DNA from 3 places in the Amycolatopsis sp. NPDC004747 genome. Region 3 is predicted to be linked to each of the others. Evidence: riboswitches for the same ligand, from Rfam matches in the RefSeq annotation. Region 3 holds a riboswitch; each other region holds the start of a gene.
What was found. A riboswitch is a leader RNA that binds a small molecule or an ion and turns the genes downstream of it on or off. The one in region 3 is predicted to bind S-adenosylmethionine.
Positions count from the first base shown of each region.

Region 1: it holds a riboswitch for S-adenosylmethionine, as region 3 does, so the genes downstream of both, thrC (threonine synthase) here and ACWEGE_RS23045 (methionine ABC transporter ATP-binding protein) in region 3, are expected to answer to the same signal.
Region 2: it holds a riboswitch for S-adenosylmethionine, as region 3 does, so the genes downstream of both, ACWEGE_RS44715 (aminotransferase class V-fold PLP-dependent enzyme) here and ACWEGE_RS23045 (methionine ABC transporter ATP-binding protein) in region 3, are expected to answer to the same signal.

Region 1 covers NZ_JBSGBQ010000008.1:56,951-61,420, reverse strand. Annotated here, with positions in the region: gene ACWEGE_RS15055 (ComEC/Rec2 family competence protein) at 1-1,080, shown strand, start outside; gene thrC (threonine synthase) at 1,264-2,529, opposite strand; SAM riboswitch class I at 2,543-2,676, opposite strand; gene holA (DNA polymerase III subunit delta) at 2,825-3,805, shown strand; gene rpsT (30S ribosomal protein S20) at 4,312-4,470, opposite strand, start outside.
Region 2 covers NZ_JBSGBQ010000053.1:21,729-26,198, reverse strand. Annotated here, with positions in the region: gene ACWEGE_RS44720 (hypothetical protein) at 4-294, opposite strand; gene ACWEGE_RS44715 (aminotransferase class V-fold PLP-dependent enzyme) at 616-1,944, opposite strand; SAM riboswitch class IV at 1,984-2,098, opposite strand; gene ACWEGE_RS44710 (potassium/proton antiporter) at 2,169-3,647, opposite strand; gene ACWEGE_RS44705 (ArsR/SmtB family transcription factor) at 3,743-4,470, opposite strand, start outside.
Region 3 covers NZ_JBSGBQ010000013.1:232,840-237,309, reverse strand. Annotated here, with positions in the region: gene ACWEGE_RS23055 (transglycosylase family protein) at 1-791, shown strand, start outside; gene rsmA (16S rRNA (adenine(1518)-N(6)/adenine(1519)-N(6))-dimethyltransferase RsmA) at 1,057-1,914, shown strand; SAM riboswitch class I at 2,019-2,109, shown strand; gene ACWEGE_RS23045 (methionine ABC transporter ATP-binding protein) at 2,321-3,334, shown strand; gene ACWEGE_RS23040 (4-(cytidine 5'-diphospho)-2-C-methyl-D-erythritol kinase) at 3,459-4,421, shown strand; gene ACWEGE_RS23035 (ASCH domain-containing protein) at 4,418-4,470, shown strand, end outside.

The DNA.
Region 1 (4,470 bases), on a different contig from region 3:
GCGACCCTCACCGGCCCGTGGTGGCCGGGCGCCGGGAAGGTCCTGGTGCACCTGGCCGATCCGGAGGCCCGGTGGCTGATCACCGTCGCCCGGCACGGCGCGCGGGCCCCGGGCGCCGTCATCGCCTGGCCCGGTGGCTGGACGGGTGGTCTCCTGGCCGCCGCCGTCCTCATCGTGCTGATGCTCGCGGTCCGGCACCGGCGAGTGCGGGTGCTGATGGCGGTGCTCGTGGCCGGCGCGCTGCTGGTGTTCGTCCCGGTCCGGGTGCTGGCGCCCGCCTGGCCGCCGCGGAACTGGGCGATGGTCGAGTGCGACGTCGGCCAGGGCGACGCCGTCGTGCTGGCGACGGCCGAGCCGGGGCGGGCGGTCGTCGTGGACGCCGGACCCGAGCCGGGCCCGGTCGACGAATGCCTGCATCGGCTGGCGGTCGACCGGATCCCGCTGCTGGTGCTGAGCCACCTGCACGCCGACCACATCGGCGGGCTCGCCTCGGTCTTCGACGGCCGCGCGGTCGGCGCGATCGCCGTCGGCCCCGGGCGGTCACCGGGCTGGGCGTGGCGGCAGGTCGCCGCCGAGGCCGCGCGGCGGGCGGTGCCGCTGGTGGAGCTGAACCCGGGCGAACGGCTGGCCTGGCCGGGCCTGGCCATCGACGTACTGGGCCCCCGCTACGTACCGGCGAGGCAGGACGGGCCACAGGACGGCACGACGATCAACAACAGCTCGGTGGTGCTGCGCGCGGAGACCACGGCAGGCCGGGTCCTGCTGACCGGCGACGTGGAACTGGCGGCCCAGGCGGACCTGCTGGCCGACATCGGAGATCTGAAGGCGGAGGTGTTGAAAGTCCCGCACCACGGAAGCAGGTATTCGCTGCCGGCGTTCCTCGCGGCAGTGGCCCCACGGGTGGCATTGGTCAGCGTGGGCGCGGGAAACACGTACGGACACCCCAGTAAGTCCACAATGGACACACTAGCGGCTCTCGGCGCACGAGTCACCCGCACTGACCTGGATGGCGACACGGCGGTGGTCACCGGAACGGCAATATCCCGCCGAGGCGAGCCCCGCGGCCCACCTCGCCGGTGACGGCCGGCCAAGCCTGGGAACGGCGAAGACCGTCGTAGGCAACGCGGTCGGCAACTCCGCGGGCTGTCTCGCCGGAGGTGCCGCGGTGGGCGCGATCTGCGTGGCTGGTCCGCGACCACCACCGAATCGTGGGCGACCGCTGAGCGTCCGGGGCGGGCCGAAGTGCCCGCCCCGGACGGGAGCTCAGTAACCCAGAGCCTCGTTCACGGCCGCGGCCGAGGGCGGCAGCGTCGCCTTGGGGCCGACGTGGTTCTCGATCGCGTCGAGGGTCTTGAGGCCGTCGCCGGTGATCAGCAGAACCGTCTCGGCGTCCGGGTCCAGCTTGCCCGTCTCGACCAGCTTCTTCGCCGTGGCGACGGTCACCCCGCCGGCCGTCTCGGTGAAGATGCCTTCGGTGCGGGCCAGCAGGCGGATGCCCTCGACGACCTCTTCGTCGGAGACGTCCTCGATCGCGCCGCCGGTGCGGTTGACGATGTCGAGCACGTACGGGCCGTCGGCCGGGTTGCCGATGGCCAGCGAGCGGGCGATCGTGTCCGGCTTCACCGGCTGGACCACGTCGTGGCCCTCGCGGAACGCCGCCGACACCGGCGAGCAGCCGGTGGCCTGCGCGCCGAACACCTTGTACGGGCTGGCTTCCACGAGACCGAGCTGACCCAGCTCGCGGAAACCCTTGTCCACCTTGGTCAGCTGCGAACCGGAGGCGATCGGGACGACGATCTGCGGCGGGATGCGCCAGCCGAGCTGCTCGGCGACCTCGAAGGCCAGCGTCTTCGAGCCCTCCGAGTAGTACGGCCGGACGTTCACGTTGACGAACGCCCACTTCGGGTGTTCGCCGGCGAGCTCGGTGGCAAGGCGGTTGACGTCGTCGTAGTTGCCGTCGATGGCGAGGAGGTCGCCGTCGTACACCGCGGTGGTGAGGATCTTGGCGCGCTCGAGGGTCTTGGGGATCAGCACGACCGACCGCCAGCCGGCGCGGGCGGCCGCGGCGGCCGTCGCGTTGGCCAGGTTGCCGGTCGACGGACACGCGAGCACCTCGAACCCGAACTCGCGGGCCGCCGCCAGCGCGACGGCGACGACGCGGTCCTTGAACGAGTGCGTCGGGTTGCCGGTGTCGTCCTTGACCCACACGCGCTTGAGGCCGAGCTCCTTGGCGAGGCGGTCGGCGCGGACCAGCCGCGTCGCGCCCGGCTCGGTGTTCGGGATCTCTTCGACGTTGGACGGAACCGGAAGGAGCTTCTTGTAGCGCCAGATGTTCTTGGGACCCGCCTCGATGTCCTCGCGGCGGACACGGCCGAAGTCGTAGGCGACCTCGAGCGGCGAGAAGTCTTCGGCGGAGACGAACTCCGGAGCGAGCGGCTGCCGGTGGCCCTCTTCCTTCGACACCAGCTCGACGGCCGGACCGAGATCCGGGGTCTTCGTGGTGGAGGTCGTGCCGAGGGTGGCGGTCATCGCGAGGTTCCTTTCCTCATCTGCCCCGCCGAAGCGGGCCGGAATTGGCACCGTGGTCGTCAGCTATCCCGCGATCGCGGGATGACAGGCTGTACGCCGGTTGCCGGGGCTTCGTCGGGCCGTTCCCTCTGCCCCTCTGGATGAGCGGTATTCGGTTGTCGGTGCCGCGCACTCCGGATCTTCCGGTGCGGGCTGCCTCGGCTACACCGTACGACATCGCGCTCGGCCCGTGCCATGGTGGCCGCTCGACATCACCGGAGCGGGCGCACAAGAGCGCAAGTGAGAGGATTCACGGGTGACCGCGCAAGCCACCGCCCCGGCCCCGCTGCAGCTGGTGCTGGGGGAGGAAGAACTGCTGATCGAGCGGGCCGTCCGCGAGACGCTCGCCGCCGCCCGCGCGATGGACGCGACCGCGGAGCTGACCCGGGTCCGGGTGTCCGATCTCACAGCCCCCGAGCTGGCCGAACTGGTCAGCCCGTCGCTGTTCAGCGAAGGCCGGGTGATCGTCCTCGAGTCGGCGCAGGACATCTCGCAGGAGCTGGCCGACGCCGTCGCGGCTTACCTGAAGGACCCGGCCGAGGGGGTCGTGCTAATCGTCGTGCACACCGGCGGCGGCCGCAGCAAGGCGGGCAAGTCGCTGCCGGCGGTGCTGAAGAAGGCCGGCGCCGAGGTCACGGAGTGCCCGAAGCTCACCAAGCCGGCCGAGCGAGAGCAGTTCGTGCGCCACGAGGTGCGCCGGGTGAGCGGCAAGATCGACCCGGCGGGGGTCGCCGCCCTGCTCGACGCCGTGGGCTCCGACCTGCGCGAACTCTCTTCGGCGGCGACGCAGCTGGTCGCGGACACGGGCGGCGCGGTCGACGCCGACGCGGTCCGCCGCTACCACCGCGGCCGCGCCGACGTGACCGGCTTCGCGGTCGCGGAAAAGGCGGTCAGCGGCGACCGCGCGGCGGCGCTGGAGTCGCTGCGCTGGGCGATGCAGCTGGGCGTCCCGCACGTCCTGGTCGCCGACGCGCTGGCGGACGCGGTCCGCACGATCGCCCGGGTCTCCGGCGCCGGCCGCGGCAACCCGAACCAGATGGCGGGCGAGCTGGGCATGCCGCCGTGGAAGATCCGCAAGGCCCAGGGGCAGTCCCGCGGCTGGAACCCCGACGGCCTCGCGACGGCGATGCGCGTGGTCGCGCGGCTGAACGCCGAGGTCAAGGGCGTGGCGGCGGACCCGGGCTACGCGCTGGAGCGAGCGGTCCTCGAGGTGGCGGCGGCAAAGGGCGACCGCTGATCGCTGCCCAACGCCGCCGAGCCGCCGGGGCGCGCCCGAATCGCTCCGCGAACGCACGAGCGACTCACGGGATGCTCGCACGAGTTCGAGCACCTCGCGGCCCGCTTGGTGAGCACCGGGCTCACGGCCGCCAGTAGCTCCGCGCTGGCCGCCGGTCACGCCGCGCTCTGGCCGCGGGCCGCGCCGCTCCGGCTGCAGGCGGCTGTTCGCGGCTGGCGCCGCGCTGGATGCCGCGCCCGCCGCGCGCCGGTGGCTGTTCCTGGCCGCGCCGGCCGTAAGCCGTGCCGCTCAGGCCGCCAGCCGCGCCGGCCGCAAGCCGTGCGACTCCGGCCGCCAGCCGCCAGCCGCCAGCCGCCAGCCGCAAGCCGCGCGGCTCCGGCTGCCGCCCCGCCAGCCGCCTGCCGCTCAGCCACAGCCGCGTCGCGCCGGCCGCGCTGCTCCGAGCCGTGCCCAGGACATGAAGAAGGCCCCGGCCGAAGCCGGGGCCTTCCCAGAAATCAACCAGCTCAGAGCGCGTTGACGCGCTTGGCCAGCGCCGACTTCTTGTTGGCGGCCTGGTTGGCGTGGATGACGCCCTTCGAGACGGCCTTGTCCAGCTTCTGGGCGGCGTCGCGCTGCAGCTCGGCGGCCTTGGCCTTGTCGCCGGCCTCGGCGGCCTCGCGGAC
Region 2 (4,470 bases), on a different contig from region 3:
GGGTCAGGGGGTCCGGGGGTGCGACCGCAGCACCGCGGTGAAGGCGGCGGCGAGCAGGATCATCGCCGAGACCAGCATGCCGGCCATGTCCGCCGAGAGCACCACCGCGACCAGGGCGAAGGCGACCGTGGTGAGCAGGACGAACCGGCTGCGCTCGTACGCGGCGAGCACGAGCAGGCCCAGCGTGGCCAGCAGCGGGCCGCGCAGGTTGTCGTCGATCCGGAACTGCCACGACCCGACCAGGTCGAGCAGCGGACGGCGAGCAGCGCGCCGGCCGTGCCGAGGACGAACCACCCCAGCCGGCCGGGCCGCCGGGCGAGCGCGTACCAGACCGCCGTGCCGAGGACCACGACACCGAGTGCGACCAGCCAGGCGGGCCCCACCGGCAGCCCCCGCCCGAGCTCGAAGAACTCGTCCAGTGGCCGGAACTCGGCCTGGCTGTACCAGGTCGCACCGGCCGGGACCACGGGCCGGAGCAGCAGGTTCGCGGATTGGTCTTCGGCCCCGCTGCGGCGCGCCAGCAGGTGCGCCACGGCCAGGCCGATCTCGGCGAACCCCAGCAGTGCCAGCGGAAACCAGAAACGCGGCCCTCTCCCCATCGGTCCAGGCTAGCGCTCAGCAGAACGGCGGCAGCTCCCGCGGGTCGCCGACCGGCGCCCAGCGGCCGTCCACCTTCGCGTACTCCCAGCGTGCGCCGCGGGCGACGATCTGCCGCAGCGCCAGGAGCACGCGGTCGACGTGTTCCTCGGTGCTGCCGAGGCCGAGGCTGACGCGGACCGCCTGCTGCCCCTCGCCGCCCGTGACGCCGATCAGCCGCCGGGCCGCGATGTGGGCGCAGAAGGCGCCGTCGCGGACGCCGATGCCGTACTCGGCGGACAGCACCGCGGCCAGCCAGCCGGGGTCGAAGCCGTCGACGACGAAGCTGACCGTGCCGACCCGGTCGACCGGCGCGTCGAACAGCCGCAGCTCGGCGCAGCCCGGGATGCTCTCGAGGCCCTTGCGCAGCCGGGCGAGCAGCGCCTGCTCGTGCGCCACGACGGCGTCCCAGCTCGCGCTCAGGGTTTCGCACGCGACGCCGAGCGCGTACACGCCGACCGTGTTGGGCGAACCGGCTTCGTGGCGCTCCGGCCCGGTGTTCCAGACGACGGCGTCTTCGGTGACGAGCTTGGTCGCGCCGCCGCCGGCCAGGTATGGGCGGGCCGCGCGCAGCCAGTCGGCGCGGCCGATCAGCGCGCCCGCGCCGAAGGGGGCGTAGAGCTTGTGGCCGGAGAGGGCGACGTAGTCGACGTCCAGTTCCTTGATCGAGATCCGCCGGTGCGGGGCCAGCTGGGCGGCGTCGAGGGCGACGCGGGCACCGTGTTTCCGCGCCACCGCGGCGATTTCGGCGACCGGCAGCAGCTCACCGGTCACATTGGACGCCCCGGTGACGACGACCAGCCGCGGTCCCTGCGGGGCGCCGGCGAGCGCTTCGTCCACAGCGGACACCGCGGCGAGGCGGGTGCGCGGGGTCGGCAGCCGCCGGACGTTCGGGCCTTGCCACGGCAGGAGCGCGGCGTGGTGCTCGGTGTCGAACACGATCACCGTGGTGTGCCGCGGCAGGCTGCGGGCGAGCAGGTTGAAGGAGTCGGTGGTGTTGCGGGTGAAGACGACGGTGTCGGTCCGCCGCGCGTCGACGAAGCGGCGCAGGACGTCGCGGGTGCGTTCGTAGAGCTTGGTGGAGACCTGCGAGGCGAAGCCGGCGCCGCGGTGGACGCTGGCGTACCAGGGCAGGAACTCGTCGACCTTCGCGCGGACGGCGTCGAGGCAGGGGGCGCTCGCGGCGTGGTCGAGGTTGGCGTAGCCGATGTCCCCGCCGGTCACCAGCGGAACCCGCAGCGACGCCCCCGCGACGGTGGGAACGGCCCGGGTTGCTTCGAGCTGGGTGCGGTCGATGGCGAGAGTCATCGGGGTGCCTCCTCGGCGATCCGGGGGACCCCGGCGAGGGGCCCGCGCTTGCCCGTCGCACGGCGCGACCGGCCCGGTCTTCACCCGGGGCACCCCACCGCGGTAGGAGGGTTGCCGGCCAGCAAGCCGGGGCTTCGCGCTGGCACTCATGACCTGGGTCAGAAGGTAACCGAGAACGCGGCCGGCAGCCAACCCTCGCCTCACATTCTGAGACGGCGCTCACGTCAGCGGCCGGACTCGCCCTTCCAGCGAGCCAGGCGCCCGGCCCGGTCGACGGCGCGCAACCGGCGTTCGACGGCGTCGCGGACGGCGCTCGTCGTGACGACCAGCAGCTGGTCGTTCTCCTGCAGCCGGCTGGTCTTCTGCGGCGTGAAGCCGGCGCCCGCGCGGACCACCAGGCTGATCGTCGCCCCGACGGGCAGCCGCAGCTCGGACAGGTACACGCCGTGCAGCTTCGACCCCGGCTGGATCCGGACCTGCAGCAGTTCGGCACCCAGCTCGTCCAGCGGCGCGGAGTCGACCTCGATTTCGTGCGCCTCGGACTTCTTGGCCAGCCCGAGCCGGTGCGCGAGCGGGCCGAGGGTCGCCCCCTGCACCAGCGTCAGCACGATGACCAGCACGAACACCGCGTCGACCAGCCGCTGGGCGCCCGGCAGGCCCTGGGACAGCGGGATCATGGCGAGCACGATCGGCACGGCCCCGCGCAGCCCGGCCCAGGAGAGGAACGCCTGCTCCCGCCACGGCAGCCGGAACGGCAGCATCGCCAGCAGCACCGAGAGCGGCCGCGCCAGCAGCAGCACGACCGCGCCGGCGACCAGGCCCGGCACGATCGCGTCCAGCAGCCGGCCCGGCGAGGCGAACAGCCCGAGCAGCACGAACAGGCCGATCTGCGCCAGCCAGCCCAGGCCCTCGGCGAAGGACAGCGTGTCCGACCGGTGCGGCAGCCGTGAATTGCCGAGCACCAGCGCGGCGACGTAGGTGGCCAGCAGCCCGGACGCGTGCAGCAGCTGCCCGGACGAGTACGCCACGACGCACGCCGCGACCGTGGCCACCGGGTAGAGGCCGGTCGCCGGCAGCGCGGCCCGCCGCAGCGCGAGCCCGCCGAGCCAGCCGAAGGCGAGCCCGATGGCCAGGCCCGCCGTCAGCTCGTAGACCACCAGCAGCGGCAGCGTCCAGTCCACAGTGGTGCCTTCGGCGAGCACCACGACGGCGATGTAGGCGGGCGCGTCGTTGATGCCCGACTCGAGTTCGAGCGCCCCGGTGAGCCGGTGACCGATCCCGGCCGTGCGCAGCACCGAAAACACCGCGGCCGCGTCGGTCGAGGCGAGCACCGCGCCCCACAGCAGCGCCAGTCGCCAGTCGAGGCCGAGCAGCCAGTGCAGGGCCGCGCCGGTGGCCGCGACGCTCACCACCACGGACACTGTGGACAGTGCGATTCCGCGGCCCAGCGCCGGTTTGACCGCCGACCACCGGGTGGTCAGCCCGCCTTCGGCGAGGATCATGACGAGCGCGGCGAGGCCGAGCGACTGGGTGAGTTCGGGGCTGTCGAACCGGATGCCGAAACCGGCTTCGCCCAGCAGCACGCCGATCCCCAGGTACAGCAGCAGCGAGGGCAGGCCGAGCCGGATCGACACGCGCACGGCCAGCACGGAGGCGAGGAGCACGACGCCGCCGACGCCGAGCAGCACGGGAAGCCGGTCCATACCGCCTCCTCCCGAGTGCCGTGGGCCCTCAGAATAGTGAGGCGTGCGGGTTAACTCGTTCGTGTACCGCTGCCCGGCGTCGGTCACGCGGTGTGTTAAGGCGCCCGGACACCACCGAGCGCGTCGAGATCGACACCGAGGGCAGCGAACGGCGCCCCCGCCGCCGGCAGCACCTTGACCGCCCGGTGGCCGTCCCTGGCCACCCAGCCGGCCTCGACCGCCCGGTCGAGCAGCGCCGCGGGCAGGGCACCGGCGAGGTGGTCGCGGCGCTCCGTCCAATCCAGACAGTCACGCAGCAGCGGCCGCCGCCCGGGGGCGACCGGCACGCCGAGGTCCGCCAGCACGGCCCGCCCGTGCGGGGTCAGCGCCAGCCCGTCGGCGGTGTCGACCAGGCCGGCGCCGAGCATGCCTTCACGCAGGGCGACGCCGAGCTCGCCGGCGAGGTGGTCGTAGCAGGTCCGGGCGAACCCGAGCCGTCGCGCTCTCAGCGACGCCCTGAGGCCGGCCACCGGTTGGTGTCCGGCAGCTTTCCGGGGGCTCCGGGTGGCGGAGCCCCCGGCCCGGGGCGAAGCCCCGGAGGTCACTGCGTGCTGGGCGAGGTGTTCGATCAGCTCGGCCACGCGCGGGTCGGCGATCCGGACGTAGCTGGCCCGCCCCTGCTTGACGCGGGCGACGAAGCCGGCCCCGGCCAGCCGGCTGACGTGCTCGCTGGCCGTCGAGAGCGCGATCCCGGCCGCTTTCGCGAGCTCGCCGACGGTCCAGGCCCGCCCGTCCAGCAGCACGAGGCACATGGTGGCCCGGCTCGGGTCGGCCAGCACCGCGG
Region 3 (4,470 bases):
TCGGCGACGCGCTGTCCCAGCTCGGCATGGCCGAGATGGACAAGCCCGGCACGTGGATGTCGATGCCGAAGAGCGGTGAGCTGCCCCTGGAGGGCGCCACCGTCGAGATCAAGACCCTGAAGAACATCACCCTGTACGACGGCGGCAACGCGCCGAAGCAGGTCAAGACCACCGCGGTCACGACGAAGGAGTTCCTGGGCGAGTACAAGCTCACCCTGGGCCCGGAGGACCAGGCCGAGGGCGGCCTGGACGTCAAGCTGACCGACGGCGCCGAGGTGCACATCAGCCGCACCGGCGTCTCGACGGTCGTCCAGAAGGAGTCCATCGACCCGCCCGAGCAGCGCGTCGACGACCCGGACCTGGCCAAGGGCAAGACGCAGGTCGAGGACCCCGGCACGCCCGGTGAGAAGGAAGTGACCTACAAGGTCACGCAGAAGAACGGCAAGGAGGTCGGCCGGGAGAGCATCTCCGAGAAGGTCCTCACCCAGCCGAAGCCGAAGATCGTCCACGTCGGCACCAAGCAGGCCCCGAACCCGGACATCGGCGACGGCTCCGCGTGGGACCGCATCGCGCAGTGCGAGTCGGGCGGCAACTGGGCCATCAACACCGGCAACGGCTACTACGGCGGCCTCCAGTTCGACAAGCGCACCTGGGACGCCTACGGCGGCGACGAGTACGCCGCGCTGCCGAACCAGGCCACGCGCGAGCAGCAGATCGCGATCGCCGAGAAGGTCAAGGCAGGCCGTGGCGGCAGCTACAGCGCCTGGCCGGTCTGCGGCAAGAAGGCCTGACGCATTCCACGAACCGGCCCCCGTCCACCCCGGACGGGGGCCGCTTCGCGTGCGCCAAGAGACATCACGCGTGATTGGGGAGTCAACTCGCGTGATCAAGGAGTCGACACGCCGGATCCGCCCCACCTCGCCGTATCGTCCCTCCAATCACGCGTGTCGACCCTCCAATCACGCGAGATGCCCTCCCAATCACGCGAGATCCGCCCTCGATCACGCGAGATCCGCCGCTGATCACGCCGGTTCCGGGTTCAAGTAAGCTCCTCCGGTGGTTGAACTGCTGGGACCGGCCGAAATCCGCGGGCTGGCGGCCGAACTCGACGTGCGGCCGACCAAGAAGCTCGGGCAGAACTTCGTGCACGATCCCAACACCGTGCGGCGGATCGTCGAGCTCGCGAACGTCACCGCGGACGACGTCGTCCTCGAGGTCGGGCCCGGGCTCGGGTCGCTGACCCTCGGGCTGCTGGCCACCGGCGCGCGGGTCGTCGCCGTCGAGATCGATCCCAAGCTCGCCGAACGGCTGCCCAAGACCGTCGCCGAACGCGGGCCCGAGGCCGCGGACCGGCTGACCGTCGTCGGCGCCGACGCCCTGCGCGTCACCCGCGAGGAACTGGGCGAGCCGACCGCCCTCGTCGCCAACCTGCCCTACAACGTCGCCGTACCCGTCGTGCTGCACCTGCTGGCCGAGGTGCCGTCGCTGCGGACCGGGCTGGTCATGGTGCAGACCGAGGTGGCCGACCGGATGGCCGCCGGACCCGGCAGCCGGATCTACGGCGTGCCGAGCGTCAAGCTCGCCTGGTACGGCCCCGCACGCAAGGTCGCCGCCGTGCCACGCTCGGTGTTCTGGCCGGTGCCGAACGTCGATTCCGCGCTCGTCGCCTTCGAGCGTGCGGACTCGACGGCGTCCGACGACCGGGACCGCCTCTTCGGCCTGGTGGACGCCGCCTTCTCACAACGCAGGAAGACGCTCCGGGCCGCGCTCGCGGGCTGGGCGGGCTCGGCCGAGCGGGCCGGCGAACTCCTCACCGCCGCCGGGATCGACCCCAAGACCCGCGGTGAGCAGCTGGACGTGCACGACTTCGCCCGGATCGCCGCGCGCGTTGGCGACTCCACAGTCGAGCCGTGAAAACACGCCTCCACCGGTCCTGATCTCGCGATTCGGACACCGCCAGTCGTGTGATCTGGGCCAACGGGCTTGCGTTCGCTCCTCGGGATCGGTTTTACTCAGTACGTCCATCCCGAGCGACTGAGAGACCTGGCTCGCCGAAGTCGCAGCAACCACCCTCCACAGGGCAGGTGCTACCGCCAGGACCGATGGAGGCCGTTTTCGATGAAGAGGGTAGCTCGCCCCCTGCTCCTGACCAGGCGTCGAGTAGTCGACGAAGGCCGCCGCTCCGTGACCGCGTGTCGACGCTCCAGCTGAGCTAGTCCGAGCCGGTCCACCTCTTCTTCATGCACCGTCCACAACGGACGGACCTTCGCTTGCGGCCGGGCGCGCCCATGGGGGCGGCGCCCCGTTTTCTGGAGCCTTCGTGATCACCGTCGAAAACCTGTCCAAAACCTTTGCCACCAACGGAAACTCGGTCATCGCCCTGCGGGACGTGAGTGTCGACGTCCAGGCAGGCTCGCTCTTCGGCGTGGTCGGTCCCGCCGGGTCGGGCAAGTCCGTCCTGGCCCGGTGCATCGCGCTGCAGGAGCGCCCCGACCGCGGCGTCGTCCGCCTCGACGGCCTCAACACCGGCACCCTCGACGGCCGTCGCCTCCGCGAAATCCGCCGTCAGCTCGGCGTCGTCTCCACGAAGCCGGAGCTGATCGCCGAACGCACCATCGCCGGCAACATCGCCTCGCCGCTCGAGCAGCTCGGCGTCGACGGCCCGCAGCGCCGCAGCCGGGTCGGCTCGCTGCTCGACCTCGTCGGCCTGACCCAGCGCGCCGCGCAGCGCCCCGAGGAGCTGACCGCCGGTCAGCTCCGCCGCGTCGCGGTCGCGAAGGCGCTGGCGGCGGCCCCGGCCGTGCTGCTGGCCGACGACCCGACCGCCGGGGTCGACCCGGAGGAGGCCGGCGCGGTGCTGGCCGTCCTCGACCGGGCCCGTTCGGAGCTGGGCACCACGGTCGTCGTCACGACGCCGGACGCGGGCGTGGTCCGCCGGGTCTGCGACGACGTCGCGGTGCTGGAGGACGGCACGGTCGTCGAGCGCGGCACGGTGCTCGACCTGATCTCGAACCCGGCCAGCCGCACCGCGCAGGCGCTGCTGCCCGCCATCGAGACCACGCGCGCGCAGGCGGCGCGCTACGACCGCTCGGCCGACGTCGTGCTGGTCGGCTTCGCCTCGGTGGGTGCGCTGCTGCCCGAGGCGGCGGGCCGGTTCGACGTCGAGTTCGCCACCATCGGCGGCGGCCTGACCCGGATCGGCGACACGCCGGTCGGCCGGTTCCGCCTGGGTGTCCGCGGCGAGCGGGCCGACGCGGCGCTGGCCTGGGTCGCCGAGCGCGGTGGCCACGTCACGCACACCGCGCGTGGCCCGCAGGGTGTCGCGGCTGCCTGATCCACTGTCTTCCGGGGGTTCCGGGTGGCGGAGCCCCCGGCCCGGGGCGAAGCCCCGCTTGTCACAGGACGCCCCGATGCGCACGTCGCATCGGGGCGTTCCCGCGGGCACGTAGGCTGGTCGGGTGCTCGCCGTAGTTCCGCCCCCAGTCACCGTCCGGGTCCCGGCCAAGGTCAACCTGCACCTGTCGGTCGACGACCTGCGCGAAGACGGTTACCACGAGCTGGTCACCGTGTTCCAGGCGCTGTCGCTGACCGACGAGGTGACCGTCGCGGTCACCGAAGAGCCCGGCATCGAGGTCTACGGCGAAGGGGAGGGCTCGGTCCCGACCGGCCCCGAGAACCTGGCCTGGCGCGCGGTCGAGGCGCTGGCCGCGCACGTCGGGCGCACCGGCGAGCCGAAGGTCCGGGTGGTGCTGCGCAAGGGCATCCCGGTCGCCGGCGGCATGGCGGGCGGCAGCGCCGACGCGGCGGCGACGCTGGTCGGGCTGGCTTCGCTCTGGAACCTCGACGTCACGCGCGACGAGCTGGCGGAGATCGCCGCCGGCCTGGGCAGCGACGTCCCGTTCGCGCTCTACGGCGGCACCGCGCTGGGCACCGGCCGCGGCGAGCAGCTGGTCCCGGTGCTCTCGCGGCACACGTTCCACTGGGTGCTGGCCTTCGCCGCCGAGGGGCTCTCGACGCCGAAGGTGTTCGGCGAGCTGGACCGCCTCCGCGCGGCGGGCAACCCGCCCCGGATCGGCTCGCACACGCCGGTCGTCGAGGCGCTGGCCTCGGGCGACCCGCGCCAGCTGGCTCTGCTGCTGGGCAACGATCTCCAGGCGGCGGCGGTTTCGCTGCGGCCCGACCTGCGCCGCACGCTCCGGGCGGGCGTCAACGCGGGCGCGCTCGCGGGCACGGTGTCCGGCTCGGGTCCGACGTGCGCGTTCCTCTGCGAAGACGCGCAGTCGGCGGTGGAGGTCGCGGCCGAGCTGTCCGGCGCCGGCGTGTGCCGGACGGTCCGCGTGGCCCACGGCCCGGTCCCCGGCGCCCGGGTGGTCGGCGGGGACGACGCGCCGCGGCCGGCGCCGCCGCGGGTGCACGCATGAAGCACGCCGAATTCGCGTTCCCGGGGCCGCTGCGCGACAAGCTGGTCGC